3 regions of the Pseudomonas sp. CDFA 610 genome follow, and region 3 is predicted to be linked to each of the others. Evidence: riboswitches for the same ligand, from Rfam matches in the RefSeq annotation. Region 3 holds a riboswitch; each other region holds the start of a gene.
What was found. A riboswitch is a leader RNA that binds a small molecule or an ion and turns the genes downstream of it on or off. The one in region 3 is predicted to bind cobalamin.
Positions count from the first base shown of each region.

Region 1: another riboswitch for cobalamin. It lies ahead of KDX39_RS01115 (ABC transporter substrate-binding protein); the one in region 3 lies ahead of KDX39_RS14495 (CbtB domain-containing protein).
Region 2: another riboswitch for cobalamin. It lies ahead of cobO (cob(I)yrinic acid a,c-diamide adenosyltransferase); the one in region 3 lies ahead of KDX39_RS14495 (CbtB domain-containing protein).

Region 1 covers NZ_JAGTPM010000001.1:234,220-240,066, reverse strand. The annotation lists gene KDX39_RS01145 (ABC transporter permease) at 1-338, shown strand, start outside; gene KDX39_RS01140 (ABC transporter ATP-binding protein) at 359-1,198, shown strand; gene KDX39_RS01135 (ABC transporter ATP-binding protein) at 1,209-1,973, shown strand; gene KDX39_RS01130 (oligogalacturonate-specific porin KdgM family protein) at 2,100-2,822, shown strand; gene KDX39_RS01125 (FadR/GntR family transcriptional regulator) at 3,027-3,761, opposite strand; gene KDX39_RS01120 (FadR/GntR family transcriptional regulator) at 3,870-4,586, shown strand; cobalamin riboswitch at 4,605-4,801, shown strand; gene KDX39_RS01115 (ABC transporter substrate-binding protein) at 4,935-5,847, shown strand, end outside.
Region 2 covers NZ_JAGTPM010000010.1:204,566-210,412, reverse strand. The annotation lists gene KDX39_RS19945 (PQQ-dependent sugar dehydrogenase) at 1-759, opposite strand, end outside; cobalamin riboswitch at 921-1,136, shown strand; gene cobO (cob(I)yrinic acid a,c-diamide adenosyltransferase) at 1,229-1,840, shown strand; gene KDX39_RS19935 (cobyrinate a,c-diamide synthase) at 1,866-3,161, shown strand; gene bluB (5,6-dimethylbenzimidazole synthase) at 3,158-3,808, shown strand; gene cbiB (adenosylcobinamide-phosphate synthase CbiB) at 3,805-4,713, shown strand; gene cobD (threonine-phosphate decarboxylase CobD) at 4,706-5,707, shown strand; gene KDX39_RS19915 (cobyric acid synthase) at 5,707-5,847, shown strand, end outside.
Region 3 covers NZ_JAGTPM010000007.1:132,241-138,087, reverse strand. The annotation lists gene KDX39_RS14525 (DUF2314 domain-containing protein) at 1-864, shown strand, start outside; gene KDX39_RS14520 (TauD/TfdA dioxygenase family protein) at 962-1,801, shown strand; gene KDX39_RS14515 (hypothetical protein) at 1,965-2,234, shown strand; gene cobM (precorrin-4 C(11)-methyltransferase) at 2,224-2,970, opposite strand; gene KDX39_RS14505 (cobalamin biosynthesis protein) at 3,002-3,451, opposite strand; gene KDX39_RS14500 (CbtA family protein) at 3,429-4,151, opposite strand; gene KDX39_RS14495 (CbtB domain-containing protein) at 4,162-4,347, opposite strand; cobalamin riboswitch at 4,448-4,658, opposite strand; cobalamin riboswitch at 4,717-4,939, shown strand; gene cobW (cobalamin biosynthesis protein CobW) at 5,050-5,847, shown strand, end outside.

The sequences.
Region 1 (5,847 bases), on a different contig from region 3:
GCAACGCCGATTTCGTCGTCGCAGTGAAGCTGCAAGGCGCCTCGTCGGTGCGGGTCATCGGTCGTCACATCATTCCGATGTGCCTGTCCTCGGTGATCATCCGCCTGACCATGAACATGGCCAGCATCATCCTCACTGCTGCCGCGCTGGGCTTTCTCGGGCTGGGCGCTCAGGCGCCGCTGCCGGAATGGGGCGCGATGATCTCCAGCGGTCGGCGCTACATGCTGGAAAGCTGGTGGCTGGTGGCAGCGCCCGGCGCAACCATCATGCTGGTCAGCCTGGCGTTCAACCTGCTCGGTGACGGCCTGCGCGACGTACTCGATCCACGCAGCGAATGACAATAACAAGGACGATAACCATGTCTCAGATAAAGCTTGCGGTAGAAGATTTGCGGGTCGAGTTCCACAACGCCGGCAAGACCACGGCGGCGGTTCGCGACGTATCGTTCACGCTGGGCCGCGAAAAGCTGGCAATCGTCGGCGAGTCCGGCTCGGGTAAATCCACGGTCGGACGCAGTCTATTGCGCCTGCATCCAGCCAGCGCGCGGATCACTGCCAAAACGCTGCGCTTCGGTGACGTCAATCTGCTCGAATGCAGTGAAAAACAGATCCAGGGCATTCGTGGCCGACGCATGTCGATGATCATGCAGGACCCGAAATACTCGCTCAATCCAGTGATCAAGGTCGGCGAGCAGATCGCCGAAGCCTATCTGGCGCATCACCGGGTATCGCGCAAGGAAGCCCGCGAACGCACGCTGGACATGCTCGCCAAGGTCCATATCCGCGAACCGGCCCGGGTCTACGAGCTGTACCCGCACGAGGTGTCGGGCGGCATGGGGCAACGGATCATGATCGCCATGATGGTCATCACCGATCCGCAGGTCATCATCGCCGACGAGCCGACCTCGGCGCTGGACGTGTCGGTACGCCGCCAGGTGCTCAATGTGCTCGAAGAACTGGTCAGCGAGCGGGACCTGGGGCTGATCTTCATCAGCCACGACCTGAACATGGTGCGGCATTTCTGCGACCGCGTGCTGGTGATGTATGCCGGGCGCGTCGTGGAATCACTCAAGGCCGATGAACTGGATCAAGCCTGTCACCCCTATACCCAAGGCCTGCTGGCCGCACTGCCCAGCCTTGATCGCCCGCGCGCCAGCCTGCCGGTATTGCAGCGCGATCCCCTCTGGCTCACTCACTGAGAACGCTCCCATGGCAATGATTGAAGTCAACTCACTGAACCTGAGCTTCGGCACGGGCACTGCTTTGAATCAGGTGCTGCGCGACGTCAACCTGCAGGTCGAGCAAGGCCAGTCGTTCGGGCTGGTCGGCGAGTCGGGGTCGGGCAAGACCACCGTGCTGCGCTGCCTGGCGGGGCAGTATCACCACTGGACCGGTGCCTTGAGCGTGGCGGGCCAGAAAGTCGGCCGCAAGCTCGACGCCAGCCATTACCGCACCGTGCAGATGGTGTTCCAGGACCCCTACGCATCGTTACACCCGCGTCACACCATTGACGCGGCCCTCAAGGAACCGCTGAGCATCCACAAGATCGATCAGCGTGACCGACGCGTCTGCGACGTGCTTAACCGCGTCGGCCTCAACGAGAGTTTCCGCTTCCGTTATCCGCATCAACTGTCCGGCGGCCAGCGCCAGCGCGTTGCGATTGCCAGGGCGCTGATTCTGGAGCCGCGCGTATTGCTGCTGGATGAACCGACGTCGGCACTCGACGTCTCGGTGCAGGCTGAAATCCTCAACCTGCTGGCTGACCTTCGTCAGCAGCAGGGCCTGACCTACCTGATGGTGACCCACGATCTGGGCGTGGTCGCGCACCTGTGCGACCGGGTTGCAGTGATGCAACAGGGCCAGGTCGTGGAAACCCTCGACAGCAGCCAGTTGAGCAACGATCAGGCGCAGCACGACTACTCACGACTGCTGATCCAGGCCAGTCGAGACATGGACATGCGCCCGAGCGGATGACCGCTGCAGGTCCGCCTACCACCAAACCTGGCTGACAGCGTGATCCCTGGCCGAACCGGCCATCGGATCCGGCTGCCTGCGATTTGCCCAAAACACCTTTTTTCTCACTCGAACAAGAATAAAAAAATGAAAAAATCAATCGCATTGCTTTCTCTGGCCGCCCTGTTCCCAAGCGCATGGACCCATGCCGACAGCGCCTACATCAACTACCGCCACCAATACGCAGAAAGTACCCGCATGCACGCCGACCGGGTCAAGTTCGGCACGCGCCTGGACAGCGGCTGGGGCTTTGAGGGCGAACTGAAATACAAGACGGCAGGTGATCGTCAGGACGTTGCCTTCGACAACACCGTGGGCAACGGCCACGAGCTGACGGTCAGCTATCAGCACAAGCTCAATGACAAATGGCTGCTGACCCCTTCCCTTGCGCTGGAAAGCATCGAGCGCTCCACGGCTTACAAAATGGGGTTGAAGGTCGGCTACAAAGTGACCGACCAACTGACGCTTTCGGGTCGCTATCGCTATGACTCGATCAAGCTCGACCGGGACAAGATCAACAAGGACATGCCCGACAATCAGATGAACGATCAGTCGATCAACCGCTACGACGTCTGGGTCAACTACGCCACCAAAGGCCCCTGGTCATACGAGTACCAGTTCACCTATTTCGATGCCGACTATATCCGCTACGACAATGACAAGACCGACTACGAACAGAACGCCGCCTTCAAGTACAAATGGGACAAGAACTGGGTGCCGTTTTTCGAAGTGGGCGACATCAAGGTCAACGCCGAGGACGACAAGCGCCAACTGAGGTTGCGGGTGGGGGTGCAGTACAACTTTCTTTGAGGGTTGAAGCGCAAAAAGGCCGGAACGATGACATCCCGTTGAACGCATGACCCGTGGAAGGCGGCTTGCCGGCGATGACGTCAGTTCAGTCACTGAAAAGTCGCATCAGAAAATGCATCGCCGGGACGCCGCCTCCCACAGCTCGTTGAGGGCTACAAGATTTGTACATGACAGCAGAACGGGACGCTCAGCGTCCCTTCGATGTCAGTCGCTGTAGAGCGCCTGGGTTCTGCGCAGGCGCATGCGGCTGCCGTTGAGGTGCAGGTACATGGCAGAGCGGGCGGCGTCGACATTGCCTTCGGCGATGGCGTTGTAAATCTGTCGGTGTTCGGCATTGATGCCGGCCAGATAGGCATGTCGATCGCTCTGGCCGGTGTAGGCCGAGTTCATGCGGGTGCGGGGAATCAGCTTGGTGCCGAGGTGTTTCATGATATCGATCAGGTAGGCATTGCCCGACGCCTTGGCAATCTTGAGGTGAAACTGAAAGTCGGCATTGATGGTCGTTCCGGACTTCTGCGGGCCTTCCAGCAGCGCGTCGAAGGCCCGTTTGAGCTCCAGCAATGCCTCAGGACTGCGTCGTTGGGCGGCCAGACCCGCCGCTTCGACCTCAAGGCTCAGACGAAACTCCAGCAGGTTCAGCACGTCCGCCACCGTGACAATGGTGGCAGGCCCGACGGAAAAACCCTCCGGCGGCGGCATATCAAGCACAAAGGTTCCGACCCCATGACGCGTTTCGACCAGCCCCGCCGCCTGCATCCGCGACAACGCATCGCGCACCACCGTGCGGCTGACGCCCTCGGCTTCCATGATATGAAGCTCCGAAGGCAACTTTTCGCCACGCTGAAGCACACCGTCACGCATGCGCTGGGCAAAGCGGTCGACCAGGGTTTCAGCCAGGCGGCGATGATTCTTTTGCGAGGAAAGCGCGTTGTCCGACATTGCAGCCTCATGTCTATCGAATACCCGAGTATAGGCTGCGATCCCCGCACAAAACACGCCCTGAGTGAGGTTATACTCAGCGCCCCGATACGGACCTGATCACCCGCCATGGAACCTACCGCATCCCCGAAAGGCCGCCGTTCCAGCCTGACCCAGCAATTGGTCGCCGAATTCGCCCGCAAAATTCGCGAAGGCGAGATCCAGAGCGGCGAAAAGCTGCCCACCGAGCAGGTGATCATTCGGGAAACCGGGGTCAGCCGTACCGTTGTCCGTGAAGCCATGTCACGCCTGCAGGCCGAAGGGCTGGTCGAAACCCGGCATGGCATCGGCACCTTCGTCGTCGACGCCTCCCAGGCCAGGGCCGATCAGTCGGACGAGCTGTCCATCGGCACGCCCGGCGACGCCGTGGCAATCATTGAACTGCGACTGAGCCTTGAGCCCGAAGCTGCCGCGCTGGCTGCACAACGTCGCACGCCTGAACAATTGAGCGCCATTCGTCAGGCCCTCGACGAGTTGCACCGCTGCGTCCGGACCGGCCAGGATACCCTGCAGGCCGATTACGAATTCCATCGGCGCATTTCCCTGTGCACCGCCAACAGCTTCTTCACCGACGTGATGAACCAGTTGGGCAGCAGCATCCTGCCGCGCGCGCGCAGTGGTTTCGGCAACATCGCGTCGTTGCAGATGGAAGACGATCCTCATATTCAGCAGCGTGAGCAGGAACAGATCTTCGACGCCCTCGCCCATCAGGATCGCGACGCCGCCCGGGCCGCCATGCGCCTGCATCTGCTCAACAGCCTGCAACGCCTGCGTGCAAAGCCGTAGCGAGCCCATCCCTTATCGTTTACCATGCCGCCCGTCGGTTTCCGAGAGGAACTAACAGGGAATTCGCCCGCCTCGCGCCACGAGCCGAAACGAAACTGCCCCCGCAACTGTAGGCATTGAGCCAGTTCCACCACTGCCACTGGGTGATACCCGGGAAGGCCGGAGCCAGGCGATGACATGCCAGTCAGGAGACCTGCCGACCTTAATCAATCACTAACCGGCGGGGTGTCCGGGAAGGACATCCGCGCATGGCCTTATTGCGCCAGTTGCTGCTGTTTCCGGCAGACCGGGATGTGTTTTCCTGTTGTGCATGCGCCCTGACACACGTTCGAATCGAGGTCGCATTCCATGTCACTGCCCCGCCTTGTCGCACTCGCTGCCAGCCTGACCCTTTCAAGCCTGGCGCTCGCCGCACCGACCCACTATCCGCTGACTATTGAAAACTGCGGCTACTCGCTGACCTTCGCTCATGCGCCAGCCAGGGCCGTGACCATTGGGCAATCGGGCACCGAGATGTTGTACGAATTGGGCCTGGGCAACAGGCTGGTCGGTACCTCCCTGTGGTTCAACGATGTACTGCCGCGCTTCAAGGAACAGAACGACAAGGTCGAGCGTCTGGCCAACAACGAACCCAGCTTTGAGGCCGTGATCGGCAAACGCCCCGAACTGGTTGCCGTGCAACTGGAATGGATGGTCGGCAAGCAAGGTGCAGTCGGCACGCGGGAGCAGTTCCACGAACTGAAGATTCCGACCTACCTGATGCCGTCTGACTGCGAAGGCAAAGACAATCTGGTCGGCGCCGACGGCACGCGCCTCGAAGCGTTCCGCATCGAGACCATCTACAAGAGCATCGAGCAACTGGCGCAGATCTTTGATGTGCAGGATCGTGGCGACAAGCTGGTCGCCGACCTCAAGGCCCGCCTGAGCGCTGCTGTGGCCAATGTCCAGCAGAACCATGCCAAGGACGTGTCGGCGGTGTTCTGGTTCTCAAGCTCCGATCTGAAAGCCGATCCTTTCGTCGCGGGCCGCAAGGGTATTCCGGACTTCATGCTCAATAATCTGGGGATGCGCAACATCGTCCAGTCCGATGAAGAATGGCCGACCGTTGGCTGGGAAACCATCGCCAAGGCCAACCCGAGCATTCTGGTGATCGCCCGCATGGACCGCCGCCGCTTCCCGGCCGACGACTACCGCAAGAAAATCGAATTCCTCAAGTCTGACCCGGTGACCCGCAACATGGACGCTGTGAAGCACGACCGCA
Region 2 (5,847 bases), on a different contig from region 3:
GTGGTTGCCGGTGGCAGGGTCCACTTCCCAGATCGCTGCACGGCCTTCTTCCTTGTCCATGCCGTTCTCGGCCACGTTGCTGTTGGAGCCGACGGTCACGTACAGCTTGCTGCCGTCTTTGCTGGCGATGACGTTCTTGGTCCAGTGGTGATTGAGCGTGCCGCCCGGCAAATCGACCACTTTGGTCGGCTGCGCGCTGATTGAAGTCTGGCCGCTTTCATAGGGGAAGCTGATCAGCCGGTCGGTGTCGGCCACGTACAGCTTGTTTCCCACCAGTGTCATGCCGAACGGCGAATTGAGGTTCTGCAGGAAGACACTGCGGGTTTCGGCCACGCCGTCGTTGTTGGTGTCGCGCAGCAGGGTGATGCGGTTGGCGCTCGGTACGCCTGCACCGGCGCGGCCCATGACCTTCTCCATGACCCAGCCGCGGATGCCTTTTCCGTCATCCGGTTTGGCCGGCGAGTTGGTTTCCGCAACCAGCACATCGCCATTGGGCAGCACATACAGCCAGCGCGGGTGATCCAGATGTTCAGCGAAGGCGCCGACCTGAGTGCCTGGCGCAGCCACCGGTTTGGCGTCTTTTTCCCAGCCGATGGCCGGAGCGATGTTGACCGTCGGAATCAGTGTCTTATTGGGCTCCGGCAGTGTGGGAGAAGGCCCTGTTCCATCCGAGACCTGCAAGGTCGAAGACTCGCCGCACGCCGCAAGGCCGCCTGCGAGCAGAAGCAGTACGGCGTACTGTGGTCTGATTTTGAACATCGTGAATCTCCATCGAAAAAGGCTGGGTCCAGTAAGGGATAGAGACACCCTGATGGCTGAGGTTCAATTGCGTGTCGCCCTCCGGCGGTGCCATGCAGGTGAATGGCCTTTATGCCCTCGGTACTGCGGTGTCGATTGACGCTCCACCCCCAACCCTCTACCCTTCGCGGTTTGTTTCAGGTGCTCTGCAATCCTCCCGATTGGCAGGGTGAAACAGGGAAGCCGGTGAGGGTCTGACGATTCGATTCCGGCGCTGCCCCCGCAACGGTAAATGAGTCAAGGCTGTGCATGATGCCACTGCGTTTCGACGCGGGAAGGCGCACTGTCAGGGTGACCCGCTCATGAGCCCGGAGACCGGCCTGAAATACTCAATGGCATCACGGAGGGTGATGCTCTGTGCAGGGCGTTGCCGTGCTGTTCAGTGCTGTCCTTCCGTCTGCTTTCGCGACCCCCCGAGCGGAGAGCCGAGATGAACGAATCCCCCGAACGCGACGAACGCCATCTGGCGCGCATGCAGCGCAAGAAAGCCGTGATGGACGAGCGTATCGCCAGCTCACCCAATGAATGCGGTCTGTTGCTGGTGTTGTCCGGCAACGGCAAGGGCAAAAGCAGCTCGGCGTTCGGCATGCTCGCGCGCGCCATGGGCCACGGCATGCAGTGCGGCGTGGTGCAATTCATCAAGGGGCGCAACAGCACAGGCGAAGAAATGTTTTTCCGCCGTTTCCCCGAGCAGGTGCGCTATCACGTGATGGGCGAGGGCTTCACCTGGGAAACCCAGGATCGCCAGCGCGATATCGCGGCCGCCGAAGCCGCCTGGGCCGTGAGTCTGGAAATGCTGCGCGACCCGGCCATCGGTCTGGTCGTGCTCGACGAGCTGAACATTGCCCTCAAGCACGGCTATCTGGATCTTGAGCAGGTATTGACCGACTTGCAGGCCCGTCCGCCGATGCAGCATGTGGTAGTGACCGGCCGTGGTGCCAAACCCGAATTGATCGACCTGGCAGATACCGTTTCGGATATCGGCGTAGTCAAACATGCATTTCAGTCCGGCATTCGGGCGCAGAAAGGTATAGAACTGTGAGCCTTTCAGTTGTGAGCATTCGGTCATGAGAACCCCCAGGGATTGTCCGGCAGTTCTGATTGCTGCACCCGCATCCGGCCAGGGCAAGACCACGGTCACGGCGGCGCTGGCACGCCTGCACCGCAATCAGGGGCGCAAGGTGCGCGTCTTCAAGTGTGGCCCGGACTTTCTCGATCCGATGATTCTGGAGCGCGCGAGCGGGGCACCGGTGTTTCAACTGGACCTGTGGATGGTCGGTGCCGACGAAAGCCGTCGCCTGTTGTGGGAGGCGGCCGAAGAGGCGGACCTGATCCTGATCGAAGGCGTGATGGGCCTGTTCGACGGTACGCCGTCCAGCGCTGATCTGGCGCGCCATTTCGGTGTGCCGGTGCTCGGCGTGATCGATGGCACGGCCATGGCGCAGACCTTTGGTGCTCTGGCGCTGGGGCTGGCGCGCTATCAGCCTGATCTGCCGTTTGCCGGCGTGCTGGCCAACCGCGTGGGTACGGTGCGTCATGCGCAGTTGCTGGAAAACAGCCTGACCGAAGGCTTGCGCTGGTACGGTGCGCTGTCCCGTGAAACCGGCTTCGAGCTGCCCAGTCGCCATCTGGGGCTGGTCCAGGCCGACGAACTCAACGACCTTGATCTGCGCCTGGACATGGCTGCCGCAGCGTTGGCCAGCACCTGCGAGGTGGCCTTGCCTCCAGCGGTAACATTCACTGCGCCAGAACCTGTACATGTCGAGCGCTTGCTGGAGGGCGTGCGCATTGCGGTGGCCCGCGATGGAGCCTTTGCGTTCACCTACGGCGCGAGCCTCGACCTGCTACGCACCATGGGCGCCGAGCTGACCTTCTTCTCGCCGATCCGCGACAGCCATTTGCCGGAGGCTGACAGCGTGTACTTGCCCGGCGGCTATCCGGAGCTGCATCACGTTGAACTGTCCGCCAACACCACGATGCTGGCCGACATCCGCACGCACCACGCGGCCGGCAAACCCATGCTGGCCGAATGTGGCGGCATGCTGTATCTGCTGGAAGCCCTGACCGATGTTGAGGGCGTGCGTGCCGAACTGGTTGGCCTGCTGGCGGGCGAGGCGGCCATGCAGAAGCGTCTGGCAGCGCTGGCCCTGCAAGCAGTCGAAATGCCGGAAGGCGAGTTGCGCGGCCACACCTATCACCACTCGCTGACTACGACTGAATTGCAGCCGATTGCCCGAGGCATCAGCCCCAACGGCGGGCGCGGTGCCGAAGCGGTTTATCGCGAGGGTCGCCTGACCGCTTCCTACATTCACTTCTATTTCCCGTCCTGTCCCCAGGCGATTGCGGCCCTGTTCAAGCCATGACCGAGCACGCGTTCAATGATGAAGAGCGGGCAGCGGTGTACCGCGCTATTGCCGAGCGTCGCGACATGCGGCACTTCGTCGGTGGCAGCGTGGCGCCCGAACTGCTCGCCCGTTTGCTGGAGGCTGCACACCAGGCACCGAGCGTCGGGCTGATGCAGCCCTGGCGGTTCATCCGGATCAGCGACCCGGCACTGCGCGGCAGGATGCAGGCGCAGGTCGAAGAAGAGCGGGTCCGCACGGCCGAGGCACTGGGCGAACGCACCGAAGAGTTCATGAAGCTCAAGGTCGAAGGCATCAATGACTGCGCTGAGGTGTTGGTTGCCGCGCTGATGGAAGGTCGCGAGCAGCACATCTTTGGTCGTCGCACCTTGCCGGAAATGGACATGGCGTCGCTGTCTTGCGCGATCCAGAACCTGTGGCTGGCCGCGCGCGCCGAAGGGCTGGGCATGGGCTGGGTGTCGCTGTTCGACCCTGATGCATTGGCCGATCTGCTGAACATGCCCGAAGGGGCCAAGCCGCTGGCGATTCTCTGTCTGGGCCCGGTAAAAGAATTTTATCCCGCACCGATGCTGGTGCTGGAAGGCTGGGCGCAGGCGCGTCCGCTGAGTGAGCTGTTGTATGAGAATCAATGGGGAGTGAGTCAATGAGTGTGGCGCTGTTGAGCGTGGCCGGGGTTGCGCTGGACGCGCTGCTCGGCGAGCCGAAACGCTCTCATCCACTGGTGGCGTTCGGACGCTTTGCCAATCGTCTGGAACAGCGCTTCAACAGCGGCGGTCGCGGCTGGCGCAGCCATGGCGTCACCGCCTGGTTCGTGGCGGTGATTCCGCTGACGCTGTTGGCCACGCTGCTGAGCTGGGCGCCGTTCGTGGGCTGGCTGGTGGAGATTCTGGCGCTGTATTGCGCGCTGGGCATGCGCAGCCTCGGTGAGCATGTGCAGCCGGTGGCTCAGGCATTGCGCAGCGATGATCTGGAAGAGGCGCGCCGTCGGGTCGGCTATCTGGTCAGCCGCCAGACCAGCGAACTGGATGCCACTGAAGTCGCCCGCGCGGCCACCGAGTCGGTGCTGGAAAACGGCAGTGATGCGGTGTTTGCTGCGCTGTTCTGGTTTGTGGTGGCCGGTGTTCCGGGCGTGGTGCTCTATCGACTGAGCAATACGCTGGACGCCATGTGGGGCTACCGCAACGAACGTTTCGAGCGATTCGGCTGGGCGGCGGCAAAGATCGACGACCTGCTCAACTACATTCCGGCGCGTCTGGTGGCGTTGACCTACGCGCTGCTGGGCAAAACCCGGCTGGCACTACGCTGTTGGCGCACTCAGGGACCGACCTGGGACAGTCCCAACGCAGGTCCGGTGATGGCGGCCGGTGCTGGCGCACTGGGCGTCGAACTCGGTGGCGCGGCGATTTATCACGGCGAGTTGCACCAGCGCCCGCAACTGGGCGAAGGCGTTCCTGCCGATGCCGACTCCATCGACCGTGGCTGGGAGCTGGTGCAGCGCGGCGTGTGGCTGTGGTTGCTGGTGCTGTGCATCGGGACGGAATTCTATGCTTGAGCACGGCGGCCGACTGCGTGCAGCGGCGCAGCATTACGGCATCGATCAGGCCGACTGGCTGGACCTGTCTACCGGTATCGCGCCGTGGTCCGCGCCGGTACCGGACATTCCTTTGCGTGCATGGGCGCGCCTGCCCGAGAACGATGACGGCCTCGAGACTGCCGCCTGCGCTTATTACGGCGTGTCACAGGTGTTGCCGGTAGCGGGGTCGCAGGCGGCGATTCAGGCATTGCCGCGGGTGCGCAGCGCCGGTCGGGTGGGTGTGCTGTCGCCGTGCTATGCCGAACATGCCCATGCCTGGCGCAAGCATGGTTATGTGGTGCGCGAAGTCGGCGAGCACGAAGTGGATTACTTTCTCGACAGCCTTGATGTGCTGGTGGTGGTCAACCCCAATAACCCGACCGGTTTGCACCTGAGCGCCGAGCGCCTGCTGGGATGGCATGCGCGGCTGGCAGAGCGGGGCGGCTGGCTGGTGGTGGACGAAGCCTTCATGGATAACACGCCTGAGCTGAGTCTGGCAGCCGAGACCTGGCGCATCGGACTGGTCGTGCTGCGTTCGTTCGGCAAGTTTTTCGGGTTGGCCGGCGTCAGGCTTGGCTTCGTGCTGGCCGAACCTACACTGCTCAGGCTGCTGGCGCAGGAAATCGGCCCGTGGTCGGTCAGCGGCCCGACACGGATGCTGGGGCAGGCGTGTCTGAATGACCGCGAATGGCAGGCACAGCAGCGCTTGCGCGCCGATCAGGCGCGTGACCGTCTGGTGGCACTGCTCGAGCTGTACGGACTCGCACCGCATGGCGGTTGTGCCTTGTTTCAGTGGCTGGTCACGCCTGAAGCCCAGGCCATCCATGAGTTCTGTGCCCGACGCGGGGTGTTGCTGCGCTTGTTCGAAGGCCTGACACCTGAAGTCTCCAGCCTGCGTTTCGGGCTGCCCTGCGACGAAGCTGACTGGCGGCGTCTGCACACTGTTCTGTTCGAATACCGCAAGGAATCCTGATGGCCACGCTGATGGTACAAGGCACCACGTCCGACGCCGGCAAAAGCACGCTAGTGACCGCGCTGTGCCGCTGGTTGACGCGACAGGGTGTCAAGGTCGTGCCGTTCAAACCGCAGAACATGGCGCTCAACAGCGCCGTG
Region 3 (5,847 bases):
TCGGTGCCGCTGGCGCACGTGAACGACTGGATGTACGTGTGTGGCGGTCGGGTCTATGGAGGCTTCACGATCGACGCGCTGAGAGCCGGCATGTCAACCGAAGAAAGGGCCGCGCATGATCAGGCGTGGGGGCTGGATTTTGGCGAGGCAGGGCGGGTGGCTCTGGTTCCTCCGGCCAATGGCAAGGCACCGGTGCTGTTCACCCGCCTGCTGAATGGCCGTGCAGACGGTAAGGCTCTGGACAAGCTGGAGCGCACCGAGCATCCGATGGCGTTGAACGTTCAGAGCACAGTAGAGCAGGGCCTTCGCGACGATCCTTCTTTGATTTCTGACTACGACGATGGCGGATGGCAGTTGTTGCATCGCGAGGCGCTCGCCGGAAACTGCAACTTTGTCATCACGCTGCTTTACATGGGCGCAGATGCTGCCGCGCTCAACAGCCAGGGTGAAAGTGCCTTGATGCTCGCCAGACGTGCCGGATGGCCAAGGCTCGTCGAGTTATTGGAAAGTGAAAGCCCGAACCTGCAACGGGCGATGCAGTATTCCGGTTTCTCGCTGTGGCCGATTGGACTGGGGATGGTCGCGGTCGCTCTGGGCGGTCTGTATTTTGTGGCCTTCAAGCCGTTGATGGATGTCTGGGCTGGCGTCCGTGCAGAGGCTGCGAACAAGTGGCTATTCACAGCGCTGTTCATGCTGCTCGGGTACGGCCTGGTGTCCTGCACCGGTCCCTGGTATTTCCGACTCCGGGAGCGTACGCCGATGTGGGGCAAGTCCCGTGCAATGGACATGATTGCTCTGATGGGCTGGCTTGCGCTCGGCTTTGTTCTTCAAGAGACATTGGCCGATTACCTGAGCAGACGCTGAACCCCGCTGTATCGCGTGGAAAACTTATAAATCCTGCCTGTTGCGCACTGCTCATCAAAAGCGTACCGTAAGGTTCACTTATGAAGAGGGTCGCATCATGTTAGCCACTTCGAAAACGTGTCTGCTTCACGAGCCGATCAAACCTGTCATTGGCACCCGGATTCTCAACACCAAACACGAACTGTTGAGCGGCGAGCTTGCGGACGGGATCCGCGCTTTGCTGGAGCAGCGGGGCGTGCTGGTTTTTCCGCGAATCGGTTTCAGCGATGCTGAGCAGATTGCGTTCACCCGAACGCTGGGCACGTTTTCGGCAGAAGCCAGCGACGGTCAGAATGTCACCAAAATCACGCTGGACGCCAGGGTGAACCCGGCGGGTGCCGAGTTTCTGAAGGGGTCGCTGTATTGGCACATCGACGGCACCAGCAGCGATGTGCCCATCCTGGCTTCGCTTCTGGCCTGCAAGGTGAAGGCAAGCTGGGGCGGCAACACCGGGTTTTGCAATACGTATGCGGCCTATGAGGCACTGTCTGCGGCGGACAAGCTGCGCTACGCCGGCATGCGTGTCGTGCACGCGCCCTGGTCATCGCTGTTTTACTACAATCCAGAGCCGAGTCTGACGACGCTCAAGCTCATGCAGGCCATCGGTGAGAAAGAACTGCCGCTGGTGTGGAAGCATCGCTCGGGCCGTAAATCGCTGATTCTGGGCTGCACGGCGCAGCAGGTAGCAGGTGTCAGCCGGGCCGAGAGCGCACGGATTCTGGTCGAGTTGCGTGAGTGGGCGACGGGCGAATCGTTCAGCTACAGCCACGAATGGCAGGTGGGTGATCTGGTGGTCTGGGACAACACGGGCACCATGCATCGTGCCGAGGCGTATGACCCGGAATGGGGGCGCCTGATGCATCGCACCAAGCTGGAAGGCGAGGAACCTTTTGAATAGGCCCTGATGCGATGTTGTTCGAAAATAAACTCATGTGTACATTTACGCATTGACTCACACCATGCGTTCACATGTTCGCGACATTCGAGCACTTATGCTCGGTCAGTCATTGGTGTAACGGGCCGTTATCAGTCGGCTGGAGGAAAGACCTATGTGCGGATCCATGCGCGGGACCAAGGAACCCATCGCGGGTGTGTTCGTGTTGCTGTTGCTGGCTGCCGGAGGTTGGGCGGCACAAGAGCCGTTTCCCCACTTTGGAAGCGACATCACGCCTGATTCGCAGATGAGTGAAAAGGTCCGTACACAGCCGGTTCAATCACGTCAGCTTGCGCCGGATAATCTGCGTCGTTTCAGTAACGCCGGTGCCACGCCGGACTATGTCCACGCCGTTGCTGGCACCCGCTGTCTGCCAAGCCCTGTCGCTAAGGTCTGAACAGGTGCGCATGGCCTGCCCGATACAGCGATGACTCGCTGAACGTATCGTTTGCCAGTACACGTCCTACCAGTATCAACGCAGTGCGCCGGAAACCTTTGGCCTGCACCTTTTCTTCTATGTCTGCCAGGGTGCCTTGCACCCAGTCCTGATCCGGCCAACTGGCGCGATGCACCACGGCAATCGGGCAGTCCTCGCCGTAATGCGGTACGAGGTCTTCGATGATCCGGTGCAGATTGTTGACGCCCAGATGAATCGCCATGGTGGCCCGATGCTGCGCAAGGCTGGCCAGTTCTTCGCCGGGCGGCATTGAAGTCTTGTCGGCGTAACGGGTCAGGATCACGCTCTGCGAGATGTCGGGCAGGGTGAGTTCTGTGCCGAGCAACGCCGCACAGGCGGCCGTTGCAGTAACGCCGGGGATGATTTCAAAGGGAATGCCCAGTTCGCGCAAATGCCGGATCTGTTCGCCGATGGCGCCATACAGGCTCGGATCACCCGAGTGCACGCGTGCAACGTCCTGACCCTGGGCATGAGCGGTCTTGATCAGGTCGATGATCTGTTCCAAGTGCAGCTCGGCGCTGTTGACCACCTGAACGGCCCGATTGCCCTCCAGCACTGCGACGGGCACCAGTGAGCCTGCGTATAGGATGACCGGGCAACTGCGGATCAGGCGCTGGCCCTTGACGGTGATCAGCTCCGGGTCGCCGGGGCCTGCGCCGATGAAAAAAACGGTCAAGGAAATCTCCTGAATTGAGTCAATGCCGCGATTATCCGCCTGTAGCAGGGCTGGTTGCCAAGGCAAATGTAGCGTGGGTGTTTTTCTGGCGTTCGATCACCAGCCCGGCGGTGCCATCACCCAGTTGCGCCGCAAGCGCCAGCGCCGAACCTTCGGCGACGCCGTGGCATCCGGTGTGTTGCAGGACATTCGCCGAGCGATGCGTGAGGTGCAGATCCCAGTACACCAACTGCGCCGCATTGAAGAGCACCAAAGGAACGGCCAGTTGCTGCGCCAATTCCAGCAGGCCGGGCTCTTCGCTTTTCAGGTCGATGGAGGCCAGCGCCGTGACATCGGCCATGCCCAGTCCATGCGCCTTCAGGTGCTGCTCCAGCAGTGCATGCAACTGCAGGACAGAGCAACCGCGCCGACACCCCAGGCCCGCGACGATGACAGACGCGGGCAGGGTGATCGTCTGCTCAGGCCGGGTGTGGTTCGGCATGTTGCAGATCGACGTTGTTGCGACGGAACAGCCAGGCGCTGATCATGCCCAATGCCACCCAGAACACGGCATTGGTCAGCAGCGAGGCCACGATGAATTGCGATTCCAGCGTCTCGGGTGCAAGGCGCTCGTGAACCAGCGGCTGTGGCGCGCCGATCACATGCGGTGCAACCAGAATGGCGATGCCCAGCACTTTGAGCAGCAGATTCTGACCGAAGATCAGCAGCGCGAGACCAGCAGCGGTGGAGGCTGCGGTGCCGACCCACCAGAGCTGACGCTGACCGAGCTCGGCGGCTGCAGTGCCCGGCAGCTCCGGCGGCAGGCCCAGCGTCGGGGCCAGCACGAACACGGCGAAACCGGCCAGTCCCCAGCCGGCACCCTGAAGCGGGCTGCCCGGTGCGCGCAAGGTATAAAGCCCAGCGAGCATCAACGCGAATCCTGCTGCAACCACCAGATTGCCTCCGGTGGTGGACAGCACGCGCTGCCACCCGTCTTCCGGCTCCCAGGCGGCTTCGTCATGTTCATGAGGGTGCTCGGCCGCGACGCCGCTGGCATGTTCATGCACGTGTTCGGCAGGGGCGTTTTCGTAGGTTTCGGCCTGCTGGATCAACGGGACGACCCAGAAGCTTTGCAACAGCGTCAGCAACAGCGCGGCGAGCAGGCCGGTGAAACCTGCGGTGTAAGCGATTCGCTTGAACATTGTGGTGTCCTCAATGACAAGGGAAGGCGGCGCTGTGACGGGTATCGTGTGCCGCGTTGTGCACGGCGGCAATGTGCGAGAAACCGGCAAAGTACACAAGGCACGCGCCCAGCAGGGCGGCGCTGATGGCTGCGGTGAGACGTTGCGTGCGGGTGGAGCTGGCTGTGGCCGGATGGCTGCTGCTGATGGTCGTCATGGCGTTCCCTCTGAGTCGTTGGGCAAAAGCGGGCCATGCGCACAGATACCCGCTGACGAACGTCAGAGGCTTCAATGGCGCCCGCCCACCGCGGGTGTGTCATTTGCAAACGTAGCGGGCCGGTCTCCGGGCTCGCGAGGGGACGAGACAGCACTGTCTCTCCTTCGAAGTCACCTTCCCATGCCGGAGCACAGTGGATCTGACTTCCTCTCGCTTACCGTTGCGGGGGCAGCACCGGACTTGCTCAACGATCTGAGCGCACCGGTTTCCCGTTTCACCCCGTGAGGGGCACCCGTAACAAGGCGCACAGGAGACCACGCGTGGCGGGGGATCGTCAATCTCAGCGATTGACCTGCCAGCGGTCACTGCGTAGCCTTGCCGGTTCGAGGTTCTTCGCTTGCAGCCCAGTGCTCAAGCGCAGCTAAGACGGGAATGCGGTCGATGCCGCAGCTGCCCCCGCAACTGTAATCGGTCATGTTCGTCGCACAGCCACTGCCCCGGCGGGAAGGCGCGATGAATGCGTATCGCAAGGCTCGAAAGCCTGCAATGCGCTGCCGTAAGCCAGGAGACCTGCCTCGACCCGGGCCAAGGCCCGCGAATTCTCACTACAACCGGGCGGGGTGATCCGGTGGCGATTTGATCCGTGTGTGTCGCACGCGGTTCTCGTCCTGTTTGCCCGCCGCATTGCCACAAGGGCATCTGATGAAAACACTGGCCAAGCTTCCCGTCACCATCGTCACCGGCTTTCTGGGCTCGGGTAAAACTACCCTGTTGCGTCACATGCTCGATAACGCCGAAGGGCGTCGCATCGCGGTGATCGTCAACGAGTTCGGCGAGTTGGGTATCGACGGCGAAATCCTCAAGCAGTGCACCATCGGCTGTACCGAAGAAGAAGCCAACGGGCGTGTCTATGAGCTGGCCAACGGCTGCCTGTGCTGCACGGTTCAGGAAGAGTTCTTCCCGGTGATGCGCGAACTGGTGGCTCGTCGCGGCGATCTGGATCACATCCTGATCGAGACCAGCGGCCTGGCGCTGCCAAAGCCTTTGGTTCAGGCTTTCCAATGGCCGGAAATCCGTAACGCCTGCACCGTCGATGCGGTCATCACCGTGGTCGACAGTCCGGCGGTATTGGCCGGTACGTTTGCGGCCTTCCCGGACCAGGTCGATGCCCAGCGCAAGCTGGACCCGAATCTGGATCATGAGTCGCCCCTGCACGAGCTGTTTGCCGACCAATTGGCCAGCGCTGACCTGGTCATCCTCAACAAGGCCGACATGATCGACGCTGAAGGGTTGGCTGCGGTTCGCGCAGAAGTCTCTGAGGAACTGCCGCCCGCCGTCAAGGTGATCGAGGCCAGCAGTGGTCGTCTGCCGATCAGCGTGTTGCTGGGCGTCGGTGCCGAATCGGAAGTCCACATCGACGGTCGCAAGACCCATCATGATCATCATGACGGTGAAGACGATGATCACGACCACGACGCGTTTGACTCGATCTCCATCAAA